DNA from 3 places in the Blautia liquoris genome. Region 1 is predicted to be linked to each of the others. Evidence: riboswitches for the same ligand, from Rfam matches in the RefSeq annotation. Region 1 holds a riboswitch; each other region holds the start of a gene.

Region 1 (4,107 bases):
TCTACGTCTATACTCACATCATGTATAATATTCTTCCTGCCGATATCAACGGAGAGATTCTTCGTTTTAATATTCATTTCATTCACCTCCGAATCCGTAACTTTTCGTGAGCATCAGATAAATGAAAAATGGACCGCCAATCATGGATGTAATGATGCCTATCGGTATCTCACTATTGTACATAATCATTCTTGCAAGAACATCACACCAGATTAAAAAGATTGAACCACCCAGTAACGAAATCGGCAGCACTCTTTTATGATCAGAACCCACGATCATTCTCACAATATGGGGAACAATCAAACCGACAAAACCAATCGTTCCTGATGCGGCGACTACTACTGCGGTTACACAAGAGGTAAGGACAAGATAAAATTTTCTGACTTTTGCAACATTAATCCCCAGTGTCATGGCAGACTCTTCTCCTACCAGAAGTACATTTAACACACGAAACTGTGTCAGAAAGAACACTATCATCACAGTTGTCACAACGAATAGTATTGGCAGCAGGTTCCAGGAGGAACTGGTAAGTCCCCCCATGGTCCAAAAAGAAACTGATCGAATTCCCTCCGCGTCTTTTGCAATATAAATGATAAAGTTTGTAAAAGCGGAACAGATTGCATTGACCGCCATGCCAGCCAAAAGAAGTTTAATCGTATTTCCGCGTCCTTTTCCCGAAAACGCAATAGCAAAGACAAACATTGAAGTCAAAAGGGCTCCTGCAAACGCTCCAACAGAAATCCCAAGTGCCCCAAACCAGGAAAACATCCCCAGAAGAATCCCTGCTGTTGCACCAAGTGACGCACCAGAAGATATTCCAAGAACGTATGGATTCGCAAGTGGATTTCTCACAACGGCCTGCATGACAACACCAGACAGTGAAAGTCCTGCTCCCACTACGACTGCCATAAGCACTCTGGGAAGCCTGATATTCCAGATAATCTCCATCGTCGGACCATTTAAAAGTTCACTGGCTTGCGCTGTCTGAATCCCAAAAATTTTATAACAAATCACTTTTGCCACATCCATAGTCTTAATTGGCACCGGCCCAAATGTAATAGCTGAAATCAATGAAAGAATCAATAGAACAGACATGACAATCAAAACGATACTTAATGGGAAGTTTTTCTTCTTTTTCAAAATCACACCTCAGTTATTTCCTCATGTCATCCATAAGTTTCTCCTCCGGACTATTTAAAAAGGTCCGGGTAGAATGCTTTCGCCATGTCTGTGACAGTATCCGTTGTCTCATAGTTTCCACCATAGAAATCTACATAATCTACCGATACAAAGCGATCATCTTTTATTGCATTCACCTTTTCCAGAGAGGGATTCTCTTTCAAAGCCTTGATTTTATCGTCAGCTGTAGAGTCTGTCCTATTAATGATCAGGATAACATCCGGATTTAGATTGATCAGATTTTCGACACTTTGAGAGCCAAATGTCTCATCCAGCGAGATTCCACCGGCTTTTGTGATAAGATCAGTTGTAAGATCTTTTTTTGCACGTCCAAAGAACTCATTCTCCTTTACAATTTGAACGGTCAGCACCTTAACTTTTTCATCATCTGAAAGTGTGGATGTTTTCTTTTCGATGGATTCCTGCTTCTGTTTCATATCATCAATCATCTCAGAAGCCCTTTCCTGCACATCGAAAATCTTTCCCAGTTTTTCTATATCTGTATAAATTCTTTCAACTGTACGATTGTTTTCATCAGATGCAGTATTGTCCATGATATATGTATTAATTCCCTTATCATTCCACTCGCTGATGTTTCCAAGTGCCTTTTCATTGAATGTAGAACCCCATCCAATGATAATATCTGGCTTCTGAGCAATAACAACCTCCTTGGAAGGACTATCTGTGTCACTAATAATATTCAAAGCATTGAATTTGTCGCGGTAAGTTTCTCCTACATCGCCGACGCTCTTGCTGGCTCCAACGATTTTATCATCAAGGCCTAATGCGAGCAATAACTGAACCGCCTGCGGCTGATTGGATACAATCCTCTCGGGAGCTTTTTCAAATATCTGTTCTGCCTTGTTTCCATCACCATCATAATTTTCAATTGTAAGTGGATAAGTGGTAACGTTTTCTGATGTTGCCTGAGAAGCGTCTGGTTTTGAACTTGCCGAAATTTCAGTGGGTGCTGATGTGCTTTTGCTTTTAGATGTTGTCGATGTAGTCTTACCACATGCACTAAGCGCCAGTGCAAGAGTCAGACACATAATCAATACTGCTGATACTTTTTTCTTCATTTGAAGCCTCCATAATAAATTTGGTTGTCAGATATAGCTTATAAATGAATAATAAAAGCAGGCATAAAAATAGAAAAATCTGCCTTTGAAGGCAGATTAAATATCTGATCTATATAATATCTATACAATATCTCTATATGTATCAGAAACTTCACAAAAATCTCCACCGAAATCTGTTTTATAAGTTAAGGCAGGTCTCCTGACTTTGGTTCAGCCGAATATTCACCTTCCCGGACCAGTCCTTTCATCTATGTCCAGTGGTATCCAAATATCCGTCCCCATCTCACAGTAGCGGCGGCTGTTCAAGATTTGCACTTGATTCCCTATTAATACTAAATAACCTAAACTTTTTCATATTCAATTATAACTTTGAAAATTATAACACTTAAAACCAATGGCGTCAAACAAATAAAAAAATCTTCCATTGAGCTTGATTCTTCAAAAAAAATCTGTATAATAAGGGTTGTACTTTTAAATACATAACGCTTTTTCAATTCAAAGTAGCTTTTTAAAAAATTCGAATGAGAAAGGATATCTGTTTACTATGGATAAATTACCAACACGTAATAAACTTCTTCATCATTTCTACGAACACTGGCGTCCACAACTTGGCACAGAAACCATTCCAATCGACGAGGCTGAGGGACGTATCTGTGCCAAATCGTATCAATCTGGTAACCAAATTCCTCTTGTCAGAAGTTCTGCCTTTGACGGAATAGCAGTAAAATCAGCCTCTTTTTCAGATGGAATGCCAGACACTTCCGTCTGGATTAAAGATCAGGACTTCTGCCGTGCTGATACCGGAGATGATTTTCCTGATGAATTTGACACGGTGATAAGAATAGAAGCCGTCACTTTTCTTCCGGAAAGTGGAGTTAAGTTGGATCTTTCAAAAGAACCTGTTCCCGGTGAGGGTGTGCGTACATCCGGAAGTTTTATGTCAAAGAACGATGAACTAGTAAAGGAAGGCGATATTCTGACCCCGCTTTCACTGACAAGTCTCCTTGCCGGAGGATACACCACTGTGGAGGTAAAAGCACGTCCACGAGTTGTCTTTCTTCCCACAGGAAGCGAACTGATCAAACCTGGAACTCCTCTGACACGTGGAAAAAATATAGAAACAAACGGAAGTCTGATCAAGATGATTATGTCTAAATGGGGAGCAGATGTAACCTGTCTCCCCATCTGTTATGACAATCATGACAGTCTTAGAAATGCAATTTTTACTGCATTGGATTCAGCAGATATTTTAATTGTAAATGGTGGTTCATCCAAGGGTAATGAAGATTTCACCGTTCATCTTCTAGAGAAAGAGTCGAGTTTTTTTACACATGGTGTGCGTTGCGTCCCAGGAAGGCCGGCTGTATTCAGCCTGATACAAGATAAACCTGTTATTAACCTTCCTGGACCACCTGCAGCTGCACTCGCTGTACTTTCCTGGGGGATTAAAGATCTTTATTATCACGCAATGGGAAGTGATGCTCCTCACAGTTACCAGGAAGTGATACTTACAGAAACTGTATCCGGAGCCGGGCCTTTTGATTTATATCAAAGATTGTTTCTATATAAAAAAGATGGACAGATTTATGGAAAACCTTTTTCCATGAAGGATAGTAATGCCGAAGTTAATCAGTACTGCAATGGTTATACAATCCTCCATTCTGATCAGAGTTATCTTGCGGGAAGCCCTATCTTGGCGGATCGTTTGTTTTCAAGTGTTAGATAAGGTCGATATATGATGAATAACAAGCAAAAGAAACCAGTCACAACTTTAGTTTTCATCGCTCTAGCCATTTTACTGCTTTTTTCTATCTTTATCTCACTTCGAGTGGGGCGCTTCGGTATGACC
Region 2 (4,107 bases), 1.5 Mb from region 1:
GCTGCCGGAACCGCAATTATTCCTTCCCTCATCACCGGGAATTGGTCCCACTGGGTTTATACAGCACTCACATTTCTGGTAATCAGCTGTCCCTGTGCTCTGGTATTAAGTGTGCCACTGGCATTTTTCTCAGGGATCGGTGCCGGCTCCAAAAAAGGCATCTTATTCAAAGGGGGAGTGTCCCTCGAGGCGATGAATAATATAAAAACCGTTGTGATGGATAAGACAGGAACGATTACCAAGGGAAATTTCATCCTCCAGCAGACAGTGCCTGAAAAGGGTATTACCTCGGAAGAACTTCTCACTTTATGTGCATCTGCGGAATCAACATCCACGCATCCAATTGCTCATAGTATCGTATCTGCAGCAAAAGAAAAAGGTCTTGAGATTACAGAACCAAAATCTGTGGAGGAACTCGCCGGACACGGGGTCCTTGCTGTTCTTGCACAGGGAAAAGTTATCTGCGGAAATAAGAAGCTTATGGATCAGTTTCATATTAAAACTCCGTTCAACGCCCCATCCTATGGAACTGAGGTATTTGTCGCCCTGGACGGCATATATATTGGAAGACTTATGATCTCAGATACTATCAAGGACGACGCCAGATCCGCGGTTTCCGCACTGCAAAATCTCGGAATTAAAACTGCTATGCTCACCGGAGATGAGACAGACAGTGCCAATGCCGTTGCGGGGGAAACAGGTATTGAACAAGTATATGCAAGGCTGCTTCCCCAGGATAAAGTTACAAAGCTCGCCCAGATTCGCGATGAAAACGGTGCCGTTATGTTTATCGGAGACGGGATCAACGATGCACCCGTTCTCGCAGGCGCCGATGTCGGTGCTGCTATGGGCAGCGGTGCAGATGCTGCGATTGAAGCTGCAGATGTCGTATTCATGACCTCAAGCATGGAAGCAATTCCTGAATCTCTTCATATTGCCCGGGTTTCCAACCGCATCTCCAAACAGAATGTGGTGTTTGCCCTGGCTGTGAAAATTCTGGTTATGGCCCTCGGACTTTTTGGATTCGCAAATATGTGGATGGCAGTCTTTGCGGATACCGGCGTGACGATCCTCTGTGTTCTGAACTCCATAAGGATCTTGTATAAAAAATAATGCCTAAAACCGCTCAGCTATGATTGACATTCGGATAAAAATATGGTGTAATACAAGTTATAGTTATTGGATTTGGGGAATCGGGTGAGAATCCTGAACAGTCCTGCTGCCGTATGGATGGAGCATATCTCAGATTTTAACGGCCACTGGGGGATTATATCTCTTGGGAAGGCGAGTATATGTGTTGATATCTAAGTCGAAAGACCTGCCAATAGCCTGTTTTCATTAAATTTCACAGGTCATGGAGTTTATGATAATTCAACAGCATACACCATAATTGTTATCTTGTAATTTGATTGAATATTGAAACTCCGGCTTTTGCTGGAGTTTTTTATATTGCTTTATACCACCGATTTTATCATTAACAGGAGGAAACAACAAATGAAAAACAAATTCAGAAAATACCTGCTTGTCTTTTTATCTTCAGTCATGGTATTAACAACTTCTGCCTGCGCAGGCAACGAGGCTGCATCAAGATCCAATCGTAGCTCTTCAACTTCACAGACCAGTCAGTCTGCTTCCACTGCAAAAGAAGAAAAGACTATCAAAGACCGTGAGGGAAATGACTTTGTATTACCAGAACATTCCGACAAAATCATCTCGATGGCACCTGCAATCACACAGACAATCGTCGATTTGGGTTTAGCGGACAAGCTTGTCGCTGTCGACAAGTACTCTCTTCCCATTGACGGGGTAGATCAGAGCCTGCCGGCTTACGATATTATGGCCCCAGATGTGGAAAGTATCTCATCTTTAAAACCAGATATCATTTTTACTACCGGAATGAGTAAATCAGGCGGCGAAGATCCCTTTAAGCCCATTACAGATTTAGGTCTTTTGATGACATCAATCCCTTCCGCTTCCAGTCTGGATGATATAAAAAAAGATATTCTTTTTATTGGACAAGTTACAAAAACGGAAAAAAGCGCAAAAAAACTTGTAGCAGATATGGAATCAAAAATTAATGACCTTCAAAATAAAGTAGATAAAGATGCACCGGCTAAAACAGTTTATTTTGAAATCGGTGAATCCCCAAACCTGGTGAGTATAGGAAACGGAACTTATCTGAATGAAATCATAGAAATGCTGGGAGCCAAAAATATCTTTTCAGATCAGGACGGCTGGGTTTCTGTCTCTGAGGAATCTGTACTGGATAAAAATCCGGATATCATTTTTACCAATATCGATTATATGGATGATCCTGTGTCGGACATTTTCAATCGCAATGGCTGGGACGCTATTAATGCGGTGAAAAACAAACAGGTATTTCTCATAGATCCTAATGCAAGCTCACAGCCAAACGCACATGTTGTAACTGCCATAGAACAGATGGCAAAAGTACTTTATCCTGATTCTTTTAAATAACCATGAAGAATATTAAAAAATTTATCATCCTGATTCTTTTATGCATCTTATCCTTAATTGCTGCTGTAGGAATCGGAAGCGTTTCTATAGCTCCACAGGACACCTTAAAAGTAATTGTCGGTCAGTTATTCCATATAAAGTTCCAGGCTCCTGTGGAAGACACCATAATCTCCATCTTGCTGAAAACTCGGATCCCACGTGCATTACTTGCATTTGTCTCTGGTGGAGGGCTTGCTGTAAGTGGTGTCATGATGCAGTCTGTGCTGCAAAACCCCCTGGCGTCTTCATTTACCTTGGGAGTTTCTTCCGGGGCTGCGCTTGGAGCAAGTTTTGTGATTGTCTTAAACCTCTCATTTCTTGGGTTTCTGACACTGCCTGTATTCGGGCTGACAGCAGGTATCATCACCGTCTTCCTTTCTCTCGCTGTCGCAGTAAAGGTTGACAGGGGACTACACAATAACTCTATTATCCTGACTGGAATGGCTTTTTCCATGTTTGCCAATGCCATGATCACAATTCTGATGTCCGTTTCACAAGAAAACATGCAGCGTCTGGTCTTCTGGCAGATGGGGAGCTTCTCCATGAGAACGCCACGTGATTTCTGGATGATTCTGCCTTTTGTACTGACAGGTACTCTTATTGCTATGAACTGTTCCAGACAGATGGATATCATGACCTTAGGAGATGAGCAGGCTCAGACATCTGGTGTTGACGTGCAGAAGATGAAATGGCTTCTGCTGTCTCTGGGAGCTATTCTCACAGGCGCAATTGTCTCCGTTGCGGGTGTCATAGGCTTTGTTGATCTCTTCACACCACATGTGGCCCGAAGAATATTTGGCGCTTCTCATAAATATGTCATCCCTGCTTCCGCATTACTGGGGGGACTGTTTATGGTAACTTGTGATCTTTTAGCACGTACGGTTGTCGCACCTTTGGAGATACCCGTCGGCGCAATCACTTCAGCTGTCGGTGCACCATTTTTTATCTATCTTTTCTTGAATAAAAGGGAGCGTAAAGTAAAATGATTGATGCAGAAAATATCACAGCCGGATATGGTGATGTGGAAATCCTTCACGGTGTGTCCTTTTCTCTGAAGGATAATGAAAACTTAAGCATTATCGGTCCAAACGGATGCGGGAAGACAACCCTTTTGCGAGCTCTTGCAGGAACACTCTCATTCTCAGGAGATATTCTTCTGGATGGTAAGAATGTGAAAGACTACAAGAAAAAAGCTCTTGCAGGCAAGATATCCATGCTTTCACAGTCCACTCAAGTTTACTTCAATTATACCGTATATGATACAGTTATGATGGGACGTTATATCCATGAAAAAGATGGTGTTTTCAGAAAAGTCAGCGCAAGGGATAAATCTATGGTTCAAAAAGCCATGGAGGCGACCGGCATAGAGCAAATCTATGACCGCGAGGTAAATACCCTCTCTGGCGGACAACTTCAGCGCGTGCTTCTCGCCAAAGTCATAGCACAAGATCCCGATATCATCCTGCTGGATGAGCCTACAAACCATCTGGACCTAAGCTATCAGGTTGAACTGATTCAGTTTTTGAAGAAATGGTCAAAACGAAAAGGAAAATCAGTCATAGGTGTCCTGCATGATATGAATCTTGCGAT
Region 3 (4,107 bases), 490 kb from region 1:
CCGGAGACGAATTCCGGGGCAGATGATCCAGGAATATCCCCGTCAACGAATTATATTCCCGGAATTTATGCTGACCATACACCGATCTCCTTTAACTGGGGAGATTATGCAGATGCCTCCTTTTTTCAGACGATCGACAAGGACTACGCACTGGCCAAGGTGGAAACGTTTGTCAATATCCATGAGGAGAAGAATATCTCCTCTCGCGTAGTCGGAAGATTGAATCGCGGCGGAATGTGCTTTGTCATAGCCGACAAAGACCAGCCTTGGGTCTATGTGGAGTCTGGTGAAGTACGGGGATTCATTCTGCGCGAGTACCTGATGATGGACGAAGATGCTCATATGCAGGTGGATGCACTCGGTGAGAACAAATTCTCTCTGGCGGAATGTATGATTGCCGAATATGAGAACAAAGCTTATCGCTATTCTCCCTATACGGTGAGAGAAGTAGAAGCCGGAAGTGAGGTTCGGTCATCGCTTCTGAAATTTTCACAGCAGTTTCTGGGACATCCCTATGTCTGGGGTGGTGTGAGTCTGACAGACGGCGCCGACTGTTCCGGTTATGTGATGCAGGTATTTAAACGCTTTGGCTATTCCCTGCCGCGTACATCAAGAGAGCAGGCATATGCGGGAACCAGAATTCCGGCTGCGGAGGCAAAACCCGGAGACTTGATCTTCTATGCGAGACCCAATGGAACCATCTACCATGTCATGATCTACATGGGAGACGGGAAAGCGATCAATGCTCAGAGTACGAAGACCGGCATTGTGATCTCCAATGTGGACTATGCAAAGGTTCCCTGGGCCGTTCGTGTGATCGAGGATCAAAACGCGATGGGAGTCAATCCCATATTCCAACTGCTGAATCAGGGACGAGCAAAACCGTCCGGAATATATCTCGGCAGGTTTAAACTCACTGCATACTGCAGCTGCCCAATTTGCTGCGGAAAGTGGTCGAAGGGACCGACTGCCAGCGGCAGGATGCCGGTACAGGGACGAACTGTCGCTGTCGGAGGGATTGGTTTCGGAACAAAATTGAATATTGGCGGACAGGTGTTTACCGTGGAGGATAGAGGAACACCATACGGACATATTGATATTTATATGAACAGTCATGAAGAGGCAAAACAATTCGGTGTTCAGTATGCGGATGTCTATGTTCCAGACAATATGATGTAAATCAGTGCAATACCCTGCTAGGGATCAGAAATTTTGACAGCTGATCTTTAGCAGGGATTTTTCTGTGTTCGAAAGAAATTCAAGTGTTGCTATTCTGTGAAATTCTGACGAATATAAAGTGAAATAATCGTTGAAAATAACAAAATTTGTATTATTACTTGTATACTTCCGTATGCTGTGCTAGACTAAAATAATAACAAACAATTACCGGTCTTAAGTTCCTGGTGCTATGTGCGATTGGGTACAGGCGTCAGGCCAAGAGGGAACAAGGTTAGAATCCTTGGCAGTCGTGCTACTGTATGCGCGTAATTTCTCCATATACCATTGTACACATTTTAAAATTGTATGAGAAGGGGAGAGATGGGATTGCGTAAGCCAGGAGACCTGCTTAAAGCTGTTGCCAATTATTACACGCAATGATAAATGGAGTGGGAAATTGTCGTTCTTTTTGTACCCTTTTTATAAAGAGAAATTTCCTATTTATCATGCGCATACTGCGGCAGCGAAGGTAATCGTTAAGATAGCTCTATTTTCTTGTGATTGAAAGCTGAGGTGCAGTGTGATGCTGCATCTTTTTATTATATTGGAAATCTGGTTTTCCATATAATAAAGCCCCTCTGGGGTGTACATATACTTGTGTTACTGTGGGAGGTGATATATTGGGTGAAAGGGTTTCCGTTTGGAGGAAGGCGGAATCCGGGTATACGTTTACAAAAGCACAGGGAAAAGCAATCGAAAAACAAAAAGAATGGACGGCAGATCCGAATTGTCGTGCGATTGGTGAGGGAGCTTTTCAAAATAACAACAAATTACGGCGGGTCATTTTGCCCGAACATGTGAAAGAGGTGGGTGCCCAAAGCTTTGAAAACACGGCACTTCGGAATGTGGAGATGCAGGGAATCGTGTTCGTCAGGAAGGAAGCGTTTTCCAACTGTACCAGACTTAGCCAGGTGCACATTCCCGGAACAGCCAATTTCATAGGCAAACGGGCATTTGCACAGTGCCGGCGTCTGGAGCAGGTTCAATTTGAGCGGGGAAGTCTCTATCAGGAGATTAAGACGGAGACCTTCGCAGGCTGTTCCCATCTGAATTCCATAGTCCTTCCAGATGGGATTACAAGAATCGAACGGCGGGCATTTTACAAATGTACGGCACTAGAGGAGATGAAGTTTCCGACCGGTCTGAAAGAGATTGGCATGGAAGCGTTCTATCAGACGGCATTAAAAGAGCTGATACTGCCGGAGGGGTTGGTAAGGATTGGGGACAGCGCATTCTTAAAATGCAACCAGCTGGAATACGTGCAGATTCCTGACCATGTAAAAGTGATTGAAAAGTGGGCGTTCCACGGTTGTAACCGGCTGAAAGTTCTGGAGATTCCAGGAGATCCGGTAGAAATTGGACCTTGGGTCATCAATAAGGCAGCCAGAATCCGTTGCAGGAAGGGTGGAAAAGTAGACGGTTATTGCCGGAAATCCGGATTTCAGGTAGAATACCTATAGAAGAGAGGAGGGAAAGAAATAATATGTTAAATATTGACAAACCAGATATATAAGATTATACTATAGTTATAAAAGAAAACTGAATATTGAGAAATTTTTGTGGTCAGAGCATACGCTCTGTTTAAAGGAATCCGGTGAGAATCCGGAACAGTTATCCCTGCTGTATGGGGGACGAAAGAAAGCAAGATGCCACTGGAGGATATCCGGGAAGGTGCTTTTGAGTAGGAGGAACCCAAGTCAGAATACGAACACAAAATTCCCAGATGCTACGTCCATAGGCAGAATGGAGGTGTATTTTTTGTACACTCCGATAAGTATTATCGATTATAGTGGGACAGGCGCCGTCCCAGTATGATAGGAACTTTTACGTTAGTAATACTTAACCCGCTTGGAAAAGCGGAGAAAGGAGTAACAATGAGGTTAAAGAATTTAGTTAAGAGGATGGTTGGAGTTGTTCTGGCAATGGTGATGGTATTCTCCATGAGCATGAGTGTGTTCGCGGCACCCAGTGGTACGGTGGATGTAACCATTATAAACAAAGGTAGTACAGTAGCTGAACAAACGGTATCAATCAGCGCTATTCAGGCTGAAGTAGGAACTGACGGACACTATTACACCACAACACCATACACGGATTATGACACAGAGGGGGTCAAGGTTCCGACAGTGGCAGATGCCTTGATTAAGGCATACGCAATGGAAAATAGTTTGAATGCTTTGACTCTCGCAACCTATACTCCCGGTGGTTCATCCACATCGTATGCTATAAGCTATGACTGGGATTTACATCCATATGTTGGGAATCCCGGAATATACTTCTTGTACTTTGATTGGGTTACAACAGCTAACGAAAGCTTTGTGGACAATGGTGATGGCACGACGACTTATACAGGTGATACCTGGATTTTAGATGTTGATGGTAATGAGAGCTCATTATATGCAAGCAATATTGACTTGAGTACGGTGAGTGAGGTTGTATTTGAATATAAGCAAGTTTCTTATACATATCCCAACTCATAAACACTACCTGAGAATCACTGCATTGCTAAAGTTTAATATTTTATAAGAAACACATCGGAGAGGCGTTTAATCGTCTCTCCGATTTTAAAGGAGAAGAGATATGAAAAAAATCAGACAAATTGTGGCGTATTTATGCGCACTTATTTTAATTGCGTCTTCCCTTGTCCCGGCTCAGACGGTGAGTGCTGCCCCGGAGCAGGCCGGAGTAAAGGGCACTTCAACAGATATTGAAGAATTATCCGTTGGTATGGGGAGTTGGTCAAATGTATTCGATCAGAATCTGAATATGTATTCGGCGGAGCAGATTGCGGATAATCTTTTTTATATATGTATGCCGAATCAGGGTACTAACGGTGTAAGATTCACCGGTGTGTTAAGTTCTTCCAGCGCTGAATTAACGGTTACAGAT

Evidence for each region. Region 1 has a riboswitch for cobalamin ahead of INP51_RS06135 (ABC transporter substrate-binding protein). Riboswitches for the same ligand answer to the same signal wherever they lie in the genome.
Region 2: it holds a riboswitch for cobalamin, as region 1 does, so the genes downstream of both, INP51_RS15460 (ABC transporter substrate-binding protein) here and INP51_RS06135 (ABC transporter substrate-binding protein) in region 1, are expected to answer to the same signal.
Region 3: it holds a riboswitch for cobalamin, as region 1 does, so the genes downstream of both, INP51_RS08475 (leucine-rich repeat domain-containing protein) here and INP51_RS06135 (ABC transporter substrate-binding protein) in region 1, are expected to answer to the same signal.

The regions. Positions count from the first base shown of each region.
Region 1 is NZ_CP063304.1:1,357,893-1,361,999, reverse strand. Features, by position in the region: gene INP51_RS06145 (ABC transporter ATP-binding protein) at 1-77, opposite strand, end outside; gene INP51_RS06140 (FecCD family ABC transporter permease) at 79-1,140, opposite strand; gene INP51_RS06135 (ABC transporter substrate-binding protein) at 1,191-2,258, opposite strand; cobalamin riboswitch at 2,431-2,618, opposite strand; gene INP51_RS06130 (molybdopterin molybdotransferase MoeA) at 2,803-3,984, shown strand; gene INP51_RS06125 (FecCD family ABC transporter permease) at 3,994-4,107, shown strand, end outside.
Region 2 is NZ_CP063304.1:3,390,042-3,394,148, forward strand. Features, by position in the region: gene INP51_RS15455 (heavy metal translocating P-type ATPase) at 1-1,113, shown strand, start outside; cobalamin riboswitch at 1,140-1,340, shown strand; gene INP51_RS15460 (ABC transporter substrate-binding protein) at 1,495-2,478, shown strand; gene INP51_RS15465 (FecCD family ABC transporter permease) at 2,481-3,503, shown strand; gene INP51_RS15470 (ABC transporter ATP-binding protein) at 3,500-4,107, shown strand, end outside.
Region 3 is NZ_CP063304.1:1,844,633-1,848,739, reverse strand. Features, by position in the region: gene INP51_RS08480 (NlpC/P60 family protein) at 1-1,179, shown strand, start outside; cobalamin riboswitch at 1,378-1,585, shown strand; gene INP51_RS08475 (leucine-rich repeat domain-containing protein) at 1,839-2,678, shown strand; cobalamin riboswitch at 2,761-2,946, shown strand; gene INP51_RS08470 (hypothetical protein) at 3,093-3,698, shown strand; gene INP51_RS08465 (coiled-coil domain-containing protein) at 3,799-4,107, shown strand, end outside.